One region of the Microbacterium sp. LWO13-1.2 genome, then DNA from elsewhere that is predicted to be linked to it. Evidence: predicted binding sites of a transcription regulator. Region 1 holds the regulator's gene; each other region holds the start of a gene.
What was found. The regulator HrcA, encoded in region 1, represses chaperone genes, less so after heat shock. The targets are predictions, from matches to a motif close to TTNGCACTCGNNNNNNNCGAGTGCNAA.

Region 1 (4,208 bases):
GCATCGAAAGCCGGCCAACCCGGATCGCCGGTCTTGATGAACCGAATCCATGCAGCATGCATTTCTGCGGCGAGCTCCTGCGGCGCCTCAGGTCCGGCCATGCGCAGCGCCTCGTCATCGCCCAAACGGTCGAAGACGAACCCGAGTTCCAGTCCGTGCGCCGCGCGAAGATCGCGCACGGGACTCTGCCACGCGAACTCGTAGACGTACGTCGGCGCCTTCCGGGTGGACGCGAGCCTGCTCAGTGGCGCTCGGAGCATGCGGTCGGTCAGCAGCTGGCCGGCGATCTCGCCGGGGGAGGCCTGTGGCCAGTCTGCTCGGTAGGCGCTCACCGCGCGCCGCGGGATGCGCAGGGCCAAGCGCGCAGCGAGGAGCTTGAGCTCAGTGATCCCGGCGAGGGCATCCGGTGTGAGCCACAGCCGGTACTCATCGGTGTTGGAGCCGATGAGAAGCGGAGTGTCGATCTCGCCGATCACCTCATGGGGCGAGCGAGGAAGACTCTCCTCGTCGATCGCGAATTGGAACCCGGGTGCCCCGCGAAGCGGTGAAGAGCCCGCAGACAGCCGCCGGCGGATCTCGAGGAGACGATTCGGCGCCACCGCGGCGAAGGACTTCCGATCAGAACGGATTCCGAGCTGTTTCGCCATCTGCGCCGTGACCCTGCCGGCTTTGGCGAGTGTCTGCGCCTCGAGGGGGGCCGATTCGATGATCGCCCCGCTGATCATCCGCCGGGTGTCCTCCCTCGCGAGGAGGCCGGCGACGAGCGCTCCGCCCGCCGATTCACCCATCGCGGTGATCCGGGCCGCGTCGCCACCGAAAGATCCGATCTCACGGTGCACCCACTCGAGAGCCGCAGCGACGTCGCGCAGCCCCAGGTTGCGCGGCACGTCATCGAGCACCGAGAATCCTTCGGCACCCAGCCGGTAATTGATCGAGACGAAGACGATGCCGGCGCGTGCGAACACAGAGCCGTCGTACAACGGAAGCGCTGCGGTGCCTCGTTCCAGGGCGCCACCGTGAATCCACAGCACGACGGGCGCCGCCACCGCGTCGTCCGGCGCCCAGACGTTCACCGTGAGGATGTCGTCTCCATCGATGCGCACGGACCCGAGAAGCTCACCGATCGCGCCCGGATAGGGGAGCTGCGGAGCGGTGGCGCCGAAAGCGGTCGCCGAGCGCACACCGTTCCACGGTGCGGGAGGCTGCGGGGCACGGAAGCGATTCGCGCCGACGGGAGCAGCCGCGTAGGGGATGCCAAGGAAGTGCCTGATGCCGTCCTCCGCAGAGCCCTGTACGGTGCCGGTGCTGATGGTGATCCGGGGGTCGGAGGTCATGATCGTCATCGTATTGCCCGTTCGCGTCGATGAGTTCCAGGCGGAAAGGGTCGCGCACAGGTAGAATTGGCACTCTGAGTATTCGAGTGCCAGCGAACATCGGCGAGACAACGGGAGGAGGCGACATGGTCACCGAGCGAGGACTGCAGGTTCTCCGCGCGATCGTGCAGGACTATGTCGAGACCCGCGAACCCGTCGGGAGCAGGTCGATCGTCGACCGGTACTCCTTCGGCGTCTCCGCGGCGACGATCCGCAACGACATGGCGCAGCTCGAGGACGAGGAGCTGATCGCCGCACCGCACACCTCCTCCGGGCGGGTGCCGACCGACAAGGGCTATCGCGTCTTCGTCAACCACCTCGCCCAGCTGCGACCGCTCTCGGTCGCCCAGCGCACGGCGATCGAGTCGTTCCTCGCTGCACCCGCCGATCTCGACGACCTCATGGCCCGCACCGTCCGCGTGCTCACACAGCTCACCGGTCAGGTCGCGCTCGCCCAGTATCCGTCGTTCGCGCGCGCGCACCTCACGCACCTCGAGCTCGTCGCCCTGGCGCCGAACCGTCTGCTCGTCGTGCTCGTGACCGATGCCGGTGGCGTATCCCAGCGGCTCGCGCCGCTTCCCGTCGACGTCGACGAAGCAGACATGGCGGTGCTGCGTGCGCGTCTTTCCGCCCTGATCACCGGTCGTGCGGTCAGTGATGCCGCAGACCGTCTGGGCGGACTGCTGGCGGCGGCGGACTCGAAGACGAAGGATGCCGCGCTGCACACTCTCGCGTCGGTCATCGTCGACGAACTGGGAGAGTTCCGCCAGGAGCGGCTGGTGATGGCGGGAGCGGCGACGCTCGCCCGGCGCGAGCAGGACTTCCGCGGCAGCATCCATCCGATCCTCGAGGCGATCGAGGAGCAGGTCACCCTGCTGCGGCTGATGAGCGAGATGGTGAGCGACGAGCACGGCCTCGCGACGAGCATCGGCACGGAGAATGCTCCGTTCGGACTCGGTGAGGCCTCGATCGTCGCCAGCAACTACGCCGCCCCCAGCGGAACGGCGAGAGTCGGCGTGATGGGGCCGACCCGCATGGACTATCCGAGCAACCTCGCGGCGGCACGGGCCGTGGCCCGCTACCTATCGCGGCTGCTCGACGAAGACGAGGGAAGCCGCTGACGCGGCTCCCGCACGAACGAACGCGCGTACGCGGAAAGGTGATTGTGGCGGACCACTATGAGGTTCTCGGAGTTTCCCGGGACGCTTCCACTGACGAGATCAAGAAGGCCTACCGACGCTTGGCGAGGCAGCTGCACCCGGATGTGAATCCGGGCGAGGAAGCGTCGGAGCGCTTCAAGCTCGTCACCCATGCCTATGACGTGCTCAGCGACGACGACTCCCGTCGTCGCTACGACATGGGCGGCGGTGACGGCGCCGGCCAGAACTTCAGTGGCTTCGGCGGGTTCGGCGACATCTTCGAGCAGTTCTTCGGGGCGTCACAGGGTGGCGGGCGCAGCGCCCGGCCGCGGTCGCGCCGGGAGCGCGGCCAGGACGCACTGGTCCGAGTGACACTCGAGCTCGGCGACGTCGTGTTCGGTGCGCACCGCGACATCGAGGTCGACACCGCCGTGCTCTGCGAGACCTGCCAGGGCTCCTGCTGCCAGGAGGGCACTTCGCCGGTGACCTGCGACATCTGCGGTGGATCCGGTCATGTGCAGCGTCAGGTGCGCAGTCTCCTCGGCAACGTCGTCACCTCCGCCCCGTGCGGCAGCTGCGAAGGCTACGGCACCACGATCCCGTATCCGTGCGCGACCTGTGGCGGTCAGGGGCGCGTGCGCTCTCGTCGTACGGTCTCGCTGGACATCCCCTCCGGTGTCGAGACCGGCCTGCGTCTGCAGCTTCCCGGCTCCGGCGAGGTGGGCAAGGCGGGCGGTCCGAACGGTGACCTCTACGTCGAGGTGACCGTGTCGCCGCACGCCGCGTTCAGCCGCGACGGTGACGATCTGCTCGCGACGCTCGAAGTGTCGATGACCGACGCGATTCTCGGCACGGAGACCTCGATCGACGGCCTCGATGGCGTCGTCGATCTGGAGATCCGTCCCGGCGTGCAGGCGGGCGACGTGCTCACCATCAAGGGCCGCGGAGTCACGCCACTGCGCGGTAGCCAGCGCGGCGACCTTCGGGTGGGAGTGCAGGTCGTCACGCCGACGAAGCTGGACTCTGCTCAGCGCGCGCTGATCGAGGACTTCGCGAAGAAGTCGAAGGCACCGGCTCCGCAACTCGCGCAGTTCCAGCAGGGTCTGTTCTCCAAGCTCCGCGATCGCTTCCGCACGCACTGACCGAAGGACTGAGCCATGGCGCTGCACTTCCTGCTCGAGTCGTCGTCGGATGCTTCGGTGGGCGACATCGTGTCGCTGACCGGTGCCGAGGCGAAGCATGCCGCCGTCGTGCGGAGGTTGCGGGTCGGTGAAACGGTGACGGTCGGTGACGGCTCCGGAGTCTGGCTCGCCGGGGTGGCCGAGGACGTGTCGCCGTCGCAGGTCGATGTGCGGATCTCGGAGCGCACGGAACACGCGGCGCCGAGCCCGAGGATCGTGCTCGTGCAGGCGTTGGCCAAGGGCGACCGCGATGAGCTGGCTGTGCAGGCTGCGTGCGAGCTCGGTGTCGACGAGATCGTGCCGTGGCAGGCCAGCCGCAGCGTCTCGCGGTGGGACGGGCCGAAGGCGATCAAGGGCCGGGAGCGTTGGGCCTCCATCGTGCGCGAGGCGGCGAAGCAGGCGCACCGCGCCTGGGTTCCTGAGGTGTCAGCGCCGGTGTCGACCGCGCAGCTCGTCGAGCGCGTGGCGGTGCAGCGGGTGCTGCTGCTCGATCCGACGGCCGAGGTACGGTTGTC
Region 2 (4,208 bases), 590 kb from region 1:
ACGCAGTTCGATCAGGCGCCACGGGCGCAGCGAGGAGTGGTCGGCGACGCGTCCGGCAGCGGCGACGAACGTCAGCAGCTCCTCGCGCGAGGGCGCATCGTCGGTGACCTTCGACCAGGACTGTCTTGTCCGGACGGCATCGAGAACACTCACGACTCGTCCGGAGTGAAGTTCATCGCGATCGAGTTCATGCAGTAGCGGTCGCCGGTCGGTGTGCCGAACCCATCGGGGAACACGTGCCCGAGGTGCGACCCGCAGTTCGCGCAGCGCACCTCGGTGCGCACCATGCCGAGCGTCGCGTCCTCGATAAGCTCGACCGCCTCCGGCCTGATCGACTCGTAGAAACTCGGCCAGCCGCATCCGGAGTCGAACTTGGTGCCGCTCTTGAACAGCTCCGCACCGCACGCGCCGCAGGTGTAGAGGCCTGAGCGCTTCTCGTCGAGCAGCTCGCCCGTCCAGGCGCGTTCCGTCGCGGCCTGACGCAGCACCGCGTACTGCTGGTCGCCGAGCTCTCGGCGCCACTCGTCTTCGGTCTTGTCCACGCTGTACGGCATGAGTCCTCCTGTGTCCCCTCTATTCTCTCGCGTCTGCGATCGTGGCGGGCCACGCGCGGGAGAATGGAACCATGACGGATGCGGTGCGACTTCGCTACCTGCGGTTCGCGCAGGAGGAGGCGCCGGGCCGGAGCGAGTTGTACGCGGAGTGGGCGTCCGGTGTCGCCGCCGACGCGGAGGTACAGACCCTCCTCGCGCGGATCCCGGAGACCCGACGCCAACCTCCCCTGGTCTTCGCGGTCACGCGGATGCTCGGCGCCGCACTCACCGGCTACCCGGCCTGGCGCGCGTTCTTCCTCGACCACGCCGACGAGATCGTCGCGGAGTGCGGGCGGAGGCAGCTGCAGACCAATGAGCCGCTGCGCCTCGCGGCGTTGCTGCCGGTGCTGTCAGAGATCCCCGGCCCCATCGCGCTGCTCGAGTTGGGCGCGGCGGCTGGGCTCTGCCTGTATCCGGACCGGTATTCCTACCGCTTCACCGCCGAGGACGGATCGCTCCGCGCGGCGCTCGATCCCGAGGACGGTCCGTCTTCCGTGGTGCTGGAGAGTACGGTGACCGGCGCGCTTCCGACACTGCGGATGCCGGAGATCATCTGGCGTGCCGGCATCGATCTTGCGCCGCTGGATGCCCGAGACGATCGTGATCGACGGTGGCTCCGAGGGTTGGTCTGGCCGGGGGAGGAGGGGCGTGAAGAGCGGATCGCGGCCGCCCTCGACATCGCTGCGTCCGATCCGCCGCTCCTGGTCGCCGGCGACGCCGGGGAGCGGCTGCGTGCGCTCGCCGGTGAAGCCCCGGCGGGGGCGACGCTGGTGATCAGCACGCCCGGCGTGCTCGTGCACATCCCGCGTGCCGACCGGCTCGCGCTCGTCCAGGACATCCGCCGGCTGCCTGCGAGATGGGTGACGATCGATCCTCCCGGCCTGCTCGACGTCTGGGAGCCTCCCGTTGACGCCGACACCTGGCCCGGCTTCGTCGTCGCCCTCGACGCCGCCGTCCGGGCGTCCGCCGACCCGTTGGGCCGCTGGTGGGAGTGGCGCGCGGGCCACGCCGCGGATTCGTCCTAGCCTGGAGTCATGCTCGGAGACCTGACGGAGCGCGACCGCGCGATCCTCGCGCTCGAGGCCGCGTGGCCGCGACACGGTGGTGCGAAGGAAGAGGTCATCCGCACGCAGCTCGGGATGAGCGCTGCACGGTACTACCAGCTGCTCACGCGACTGATCGATTCCGATGTCGCGCTGGAATACGATCCGATGCTGGTCCGGCGGCTGCGCCGCATCCGCGACTCGCGCGCCTCCCGTCGTGCCGCCCGGATTCCGGGTTTCGTGAGCTGAACGCGGAGGCTTCGCCCGATCGGGCGAGCCCTGCCCGATGCGGATTCGCAGACGGGTGCCGCTAACATCGAGGGGTGCCCCAGCCCACTCGAGATCGCTTCGACGACGTTCCCCGTACCTCCGGACGCGTCGGAGCACACCGTGCCGAAGCCCCGGGCATGAACGGATGGGTCGTGCTGCTGTGGTCGTTCGTCGCCGCACTGGTGCTCATCATCGGCGGCATCTTCGTCGCCCTGGTCATGATGGGTCGCATCACCCTCTTCCCCGAGGCTGAGCCGAGCGTCGCACCGACCCCGGTGGAGACCGGGATCGTCGACACGACCTATTCGGTGATGATTCTCAACGCGACCCCGGAGGAGGGTCTGGCCACGCAGATGCGGGAGACGCTGCTGAACAGCGGTTGGGCCGCGGACGTCGTCTACGCGACTGACAGCGACAGCCAGGATTTCCCCACGACCACGGTCTACTACGTCGCAGACGACGACGAGCTCGCGGCGATCGGACTGGCCGGTCTGCTCGGCGGCGCCGAGGTGCAGCAGAGCGATGTCTACGCAGGGCTCAATGAGACGGACCAGAAGCAGCTGGCCGTCGTGATCGGGCTGGACCGTTCGACGGCGCCGCCCGAGACTCCTGCGGAGTAGCACCCTCCACGCAGCTTGCACTCGAAGGGGTCGAGTGCCAGAATGGCGTTAGCACTCTCTCAGTCTGAGTGCTAAACCCAACGTCTACGTCCAGGAGGGACGACAAAACTCATGGCAAAGATCATCGCTTTCGATGAGGAGGCCCGCCGCGGCCTCGAGCGTGGCCTGAACATCCTCGCCGACGCTGTCAAGGTGACCCTCGGCCCGCGCGGCCGCAACGTCGTGCTTGAGAAGAAGTGGGGCGCCCCCACGATCACGAACGACGGCGTGTCCATCGCCAAGGAGATCGAGCTGGACGACCCGTTCGAGAAGATCGGTGCGGAGCTCGTCAAGGAGGTCGCCAAGAAGACCGACGACGTCGCAGGTGACGGAACCACCACCGCGACCGTTCTCGCTCAGGCGCTCGTCCGCGAGGGCCTGCGCAACGTCGCAGCCGGCGCTGACCCGATCTCGCTCAAGCGCGGCATCGAGAAGGCCGTCGCCGCGATCACCGCGGAACTGCTCTCCAGCGCCAAGGAGATCGAGTCGAAGGAGCAGATCGCCGCGACGGCGTCCATCTCCGCCGCTGACCCCGCGATCGGCGAGCTCATCGCCGAGGCGATCGACAAGGTCGGCAAGGAGGGTGTCGTCACCGTCGAGGAGTCGCAGACCTTCGGCACCGAGCTCGAGCTCACCGAGGGCATGCGCTTCGACAAGGGCTACCTGAACCCGTACTTCGTCACCGACCCGGAGCGCCAGGAGGCGGTCTTCGAGGACGCGTACATCCTGATCGCGAACCAGAAGATCTCCAGCATCAAGGACCTTCTGCCCATCGTCGACAAGGTGATCCAGGACGGCAAGGAGCTCGTCATCATCGCCGAAGACGTCGAGGGTGAGGCTCTCGCGACTCTGGTGCTGAACAAGCTCAAGGGCATCTTCAAGTCGGTCGCCGTCAAGGCTCCCGGCTTCGGCGACCGCCGCAAGGCGCAGCTGCAGGACATCGCGATCCTCACCGGCGCCCAGGTCATCACCGAAGAGGTCGGCCTCAAGCTGGAGAGCGCCACGCTCGACCTGCTGGGTCGCGCTCGCAAGGTCATCGTCACCAAGGACGAGACGACCATCATCGAGGGTGCCGGCGAAGCTGACCAGATCGAGGGTCGGGTCACGCAGATCCGTCGCGAGATCGAGAACACCGACAGCGACTACGACCGCGAGAAGCTCCAGGAGCGTCTCGCCAAGCTCGCAGGTGGCGTCGCCGTCATCAAGGCGGGAGCGGCAACCGAGGTCGAGCTCAAGGAGCGCAAGCACCGCATCGAGGACGCCGTTCGCAACGCGAAGGCTGCCGTCGAAGAGGGCATCGTCCCCGGTGGTGGCGTCGCGCTGATCCAGGCCGGCACCAAGGCTCTGGCCACGCTCGAGCTCACGGGTGACGAGGCGACCGGTGCCAACATCGTCCGCGTCGCCATCGAGGCTCCGCTCAAGCAGATCGCGCTGAACGCCGGTCTCGAGCCGGGCGTCGTCGCGAACAAGGTCGCCGGCCTGCCCGCAGGTCACGGCCTCAACGCCGCGACCGGCGAGTACGGTGACCTGTTCGCACAGGGCATCATCGACCCCGCCAAGGTGACCCGCTCGGCGCTGCAGAACGCAGCCTCGATCGCGGCTCTCTTCCTCACCACCGAGGTCGTCGTCGCCGACAAGCCTGA
Region 3 (4,208 bases), 1.2 Mb from region 1:
TGACGTCACCGGAGTAGCCGTCGTAGTCGGCCGTGCCGCCTCCGTTGATGATCTCGGCGCACTCGGCGAAGCTGGTGCACTTCTCGCCATCGCCGGAGCCACCGGAGACTTCCTGCATCTTGGCTGCGATGTCGACGCCCTCGGTCGAGCCCGCCGCGAGCGAAGCCAGCGCGAGCAGGATCACTGCGTCGTACGCCTCGGCCGCGTAGGTCTCGTCCTCGATCTCGGGGTTGCCCTCACCGGTCCACAGTTCCTGAAGACGATCAGTGAAGTCGTCTTCCAGGGCGGGTCCGGGCTTGGTGCCCTTGGCGCCCTCGAGCTTCACGGCGGGAAGGTCCGTCGCGTAGCTGTTGGAGAGGTTGCCGTCGACGAGGTAGAAGCTCTTCGGGTCAGCGCCCGCGTTCACGAGCAGCGGAGCGATCGTCTTGAACTCGTCGTACGAGACGACGGCGATCGCGTCGGGCTTGGCCGCCATGATCGTCGACACCTGAGCGTCGAACTGCGCGTCGCCGATGTTGAACGCAGCCTCGGCCACGATCTCGCCGCCGGTGCCTTCGAACGTCGAGGAGATCGCGTCGAAGAGTCCGGTGCCGTAGGCGTTGTTCTGGTAGATGATGCCCAGCGTCTTGTGGCCGTCTTCGGCGATCAGGTTTCCGAGCACCTCACCCTGCAGCAGGTCGCTGGGGGCGGTGCGGAAGTAGAGACCGTTGTCGTCCCACGCGGTGAAGTCCGGAGAAGTGTTGGACGGCGAGATCGTGATGATCCCGGAGCTGATGTTGCCGTCCAGGATCAGCTTGGAAACGGCCGACGACGCGGCGCCGACGACAGCGGCGACGCCTTCGCTCTGCAGCTGCGCGATCGACGTCTCGTATGCCTTGGTGTCGGTGTCGCCCTCGTCCGCAGCGGTCAGGTCGATGGTGACCCCGGCCTTGGCGTCGTTGACCTCTGCGACCGCCAGCTGGGAGCCTGCCTGCATCGGCGGGCCGAGGAAGGACAGGGCGCCGGTCTGCGGCAGCAGCGAGCCGAGCTTCAGCGTCAGGTCTGCCGCTGGCTTGTTCCCGCCCTCGTCGGACGGCTTGTCGGTCGTCGGGCTGCTGCAGCCGGCGATAACGATTGCGGATGCGCTGAGCAGCGCGATCCCCGCGAAGACCTTCGCTGTGCGCGAGCCCTTCAGTGCGTTCATGATGCTCCCTTGCGTGTCTGAACGTGGAGTATGACCACGATCGAGTGCTCTAACCCTAGAGCGTGATCACAGCGAGATGGAGACGCAAGTGTTTCGGTGCGTTAACGATCCGGGACTCCGTGTCTACCTCGATGCGCCTCGGATTCAGATGAGCTCGGCGGGGTCCGTCCGTCGGCCACGACGCGCGGCGAGCAGCAGGTCGACGACGAAGACCGCGATCGCGACCCACACGATGATGAATCCGGCCCACCGCTCAGGCGGCATCGGCTCGTGCAGGAACGCGACACCGATCACGAACTGCATGATCGGAGTGATGAACTGGATCATCCCGATCACGGTCAGGTTGACCCGGCGGGTACCCGCCGCGAACATCAGCAGCGGCACCGCGGTGACGACTCCCGCGAAGGCGAGCAGCAGGGCGTGCCATCCGCCGTTCGTGCCCATCGTGATTCCGGAGGTCTGCGCGACGACGATGAGCTGAACGACGGCGATGGGGATGAGCCAGAACGATTCCAGGGTCAGGCCGCTGACGGCGTCCACCGCCGGACCGATCTTCTTCTTGATGAGTCCGTAGACGCCGAACGACGCGGTGAGCGAAAGCGCGATCCACGGGAATTCCCCGTACCCGATGACGATCACGGCGACCGCCGCAGCGGCGATGCCGATCGCGGCCCACTGCAGGCGTCTGATGCGCTCGTGCAGCACGAAGACGCCGAGCAGCACGGTGGTGATCGGGTTGATGAAGTACCCGAGGCTCGTCTCGACGATGCGATCGCTGAGGGTTCCGATGAGGAACACCTGCCAGTTGACGTAGATGAGCAGACCGGCGAGCGCCGTCCAGCCCAGCAGCTTCGGCTGCCGGACGATCGCGCGGAACGCACCCCAGCCCCGGGTGATCGTCAGCAGCACCAGACAGAACACGAAGGAGAGCAGCACGCGCCAGGCGACGACCTCCCAAGCTCCGGTGGGCGCCAGCAGCAGGAAGTAGAGGGGCAGCACGCCCCACAGCAGGTAGGCCCCGCCCGCGTACATGGCCCCGGAGGCGCGGCTCTCACGGGTGGACGGGTCTGGACTCACTGCACAACCCTATGCCCGGCAGACGACCCGGAGGCCGACGGGGACGCAGAAGGGCCCGGATGCGGATGCATCCGGGCCCTTCGAGAACTGCGCTGGCTCAGCGAACGACGACCGCGAGGACGTCACGGGCGGAGAGCACGAGGTACTCGTCCACGCCGAACTTCACCTCGGTGCCGCCGTACTTGCTGTAGAGCACGCGGTCGCCGACGGCGACATCGATCGGAACACGGTTGCCGTTGTCGTCGATGCGGCCGGGGCCAACGGCCACGACCTCGCCCTCCTGGGGCTTCTCCTTGGCAGTGTCGGGGATGACCAGGCCACTCGCGGTGGTCTGCTCGGCCTCGACCTGCTGGATGACGATGCGGTCCTCGAGCGGCTTGATGGAAACCGACACGGTCTACCTCTTCTTTCCTTGACGCTGACACGAAAGACTTGTTCGCACTCTCAACCCGAGAGTGCTAATCCCAGTGTATGCGGTCCATTGGCACTCATGCAATGCGAGTGCCAGCCCTCGGTCCTGCCGATCGTCGAGAGAGCGGACCGAGACGAAACGCTCGGCCGCATAGGCTGGCGTGGTGGAGATGTCCGAGCTGCGCACCCTGCTCACCGCCGAAGGTCTGTCGCTTCTCGACGGCACCGAGCCGCTCGAGTCGCTGTCCGACGTCACCCGCACGGTCTCACGGATGCGCGCAGCTGGCCACTCCCCTGAGCTCGTCACCGCCGTGGTCGGACAGGTGAGTCTGCGGGCTCGGGCGAAGTCGAAATTCGGCGACTTCGCCGATCGGATGCTGTTCACCCGCGCTGGACTCGAACAGGCGACCCGCCTCGGCGTGGCCGCCAGGCACGCCCAGCGCATGCGCGGTGCCGGCATCACGAGCGTCGCAGACCTGGGATGCGGCATCGGCGGCGACGCCCTCGCCTTCGCCGGCGCGGGACTCCGTGTGCACGCCGTCGATGCCGACGAGGTCACATCCGCGATCGCGGCGTACAACCTCGCCCCCTTCGCCGGCGATGTGAGCGTGCAGCACGGCACCGCCGAATCGGCCGACCTCAGCGGGGTGGACGCCGTCTGGATGGACCCGGCACGACGCACTTCGGGCCACAGCGAGACGCGACGCGTCACGGCATCCGATTACTCCCCCTCGCTGGACTGGGCATTCGAACTGGCATCGCGCGTTCCGACCGGGATCAAGCTCGGCCCAGGACACGACCGTGACGCCCTGCCGGCGGATGCCGAAGCGCAATGGGTCAGCGTCGACGGCAGCGTCGTGGAGCTGGTGCTGTGGACGGGCGTGCTCGCCCGGAACGAGGTACGCAGGGCGGCGCTGGTGATCCGTGGCGACCACTCGTATGAACTCACCGCCGGTGCGGATGCCGAGGACGCCCCGGTCCGGGAACTCGGCGCGTACCTGCACGAACCCGACGGCGCGGTGATCCGTGCGCGTCTCATCGGCGACGTGGCGCGGAGTCTGGAAGCCGGCATGCTCGACGAGCACATCGCCTACCTCACGTCGGATGCTGCTCTGACGAGCCCGTTCGTGCAGTCGTTCCGCGTGCGCGAGACGATGCCGGCAAACCCGAAAGCGATCAACGCCGTGCTCAAGGCGAACAGCATCGGCACGCTGGAGATCAAGAAGCGGGGCATGGACATCGACCCTGCCGCCTTCCGGAAGAAGCTGACGTTGCGCGGGGACGAGTCGGCGACGCTGGTCCTCACTCGGATCGGCAGTCGGCGTATCGCGATCCTCGCCGATCGAGTGCACGCGGAATAGCGCGCCCCGAGGAGGTCACCCCTGCGGAACGTCGGTGCCGACCTCGATCGGGTCGCCGTGCTCGCCGCCCACCTCGACCCGGTCGCCCGGCTTGACGGTGAACAGTTCGCCCGCATCAGCGGTGATCGTGAGGTACGGGGTCTGCCATTTCGTGAAGAGCACGTCGAAGGTCCAGC

Region 2: groL (chaperonin GroEL) is a predicted target of HrcA. The motif match lies at 2,575-2,601, and genes of this name have one in related genera.
Region 3: groES (co-chaperone GroES) is a predicted target of HrcA. The motif match lies at 2,742-2,768, and genes of this name have one in related genera.

The regions. Positions count from the first base shown of each region.
Region 1 covers NZ_CP151634.1:2,823,149-2,827,356, forward strand. Annotated here, with positions in the region: gene MRBLWO13_RS13395 (carboxylesterase family protein) at 1-1,334, opposite strand, end outside; gene hrcA (heat-inducible transcriptional repressor HrcA) at 1,460-2,494, shown strand; gene dnaJ (molecular chaperone DnaJ) at 2,539-3,654, shown strand; gene MRBLWO13_RS13410 (16S rRNA (uracil(1498)-N(3))-methyltransferase) at 3,670-4,208, shown strand, end outside.
Region 2 covers NZ_CP151634.1:2,232,456-2,236,663, forward strand. Annotated here, with positions in the region: gene MRBLWO13_RS10525 (nitroreductase family protein) at 1-153, opposite strand, end outside; gene msrB (peptide-methionine (R)-S-oxide reductase MsrB) at 150-554, opposite strand; gene MRBLWO13_RS10535 (DUF2332 domain-containing protein) at 626-1,618, shown strand; gene MRBLWO13_RS10540 (DUF3263 domain-containing protein) at 1,628-1,885, shown strand; gene MRBLWO13_RS10545 (LytR C-terminal domain-containing protein) at 1,960-2,526, shown strand; gene groL (chaperonin GroEL) at 2,638-4,208, shown strand, end outside.
Region 3 covers NZ_CP151634.1:3,993,719-3,997,926, forward strand. Annotated here, with positions in the region: gene MRBLWO13_RS19060 (ABC transporter substrate-binding protein) at 1-1,183, opposite strand, end outside; gene rarD (EamA family transporter RarD) at 1,328-2,260, opposite strand; gene groES (co-chaperone GroES) at 2,358-2,654, opposite strand; gene MRBLWO13_RS19075 (class I SAM-dependent methyltransferase) at 2,836-4,032, shown strand; gene MRBLWO13_RS19080 (hypothetical protein) at 4,048-4,208, opposite strand, start outside.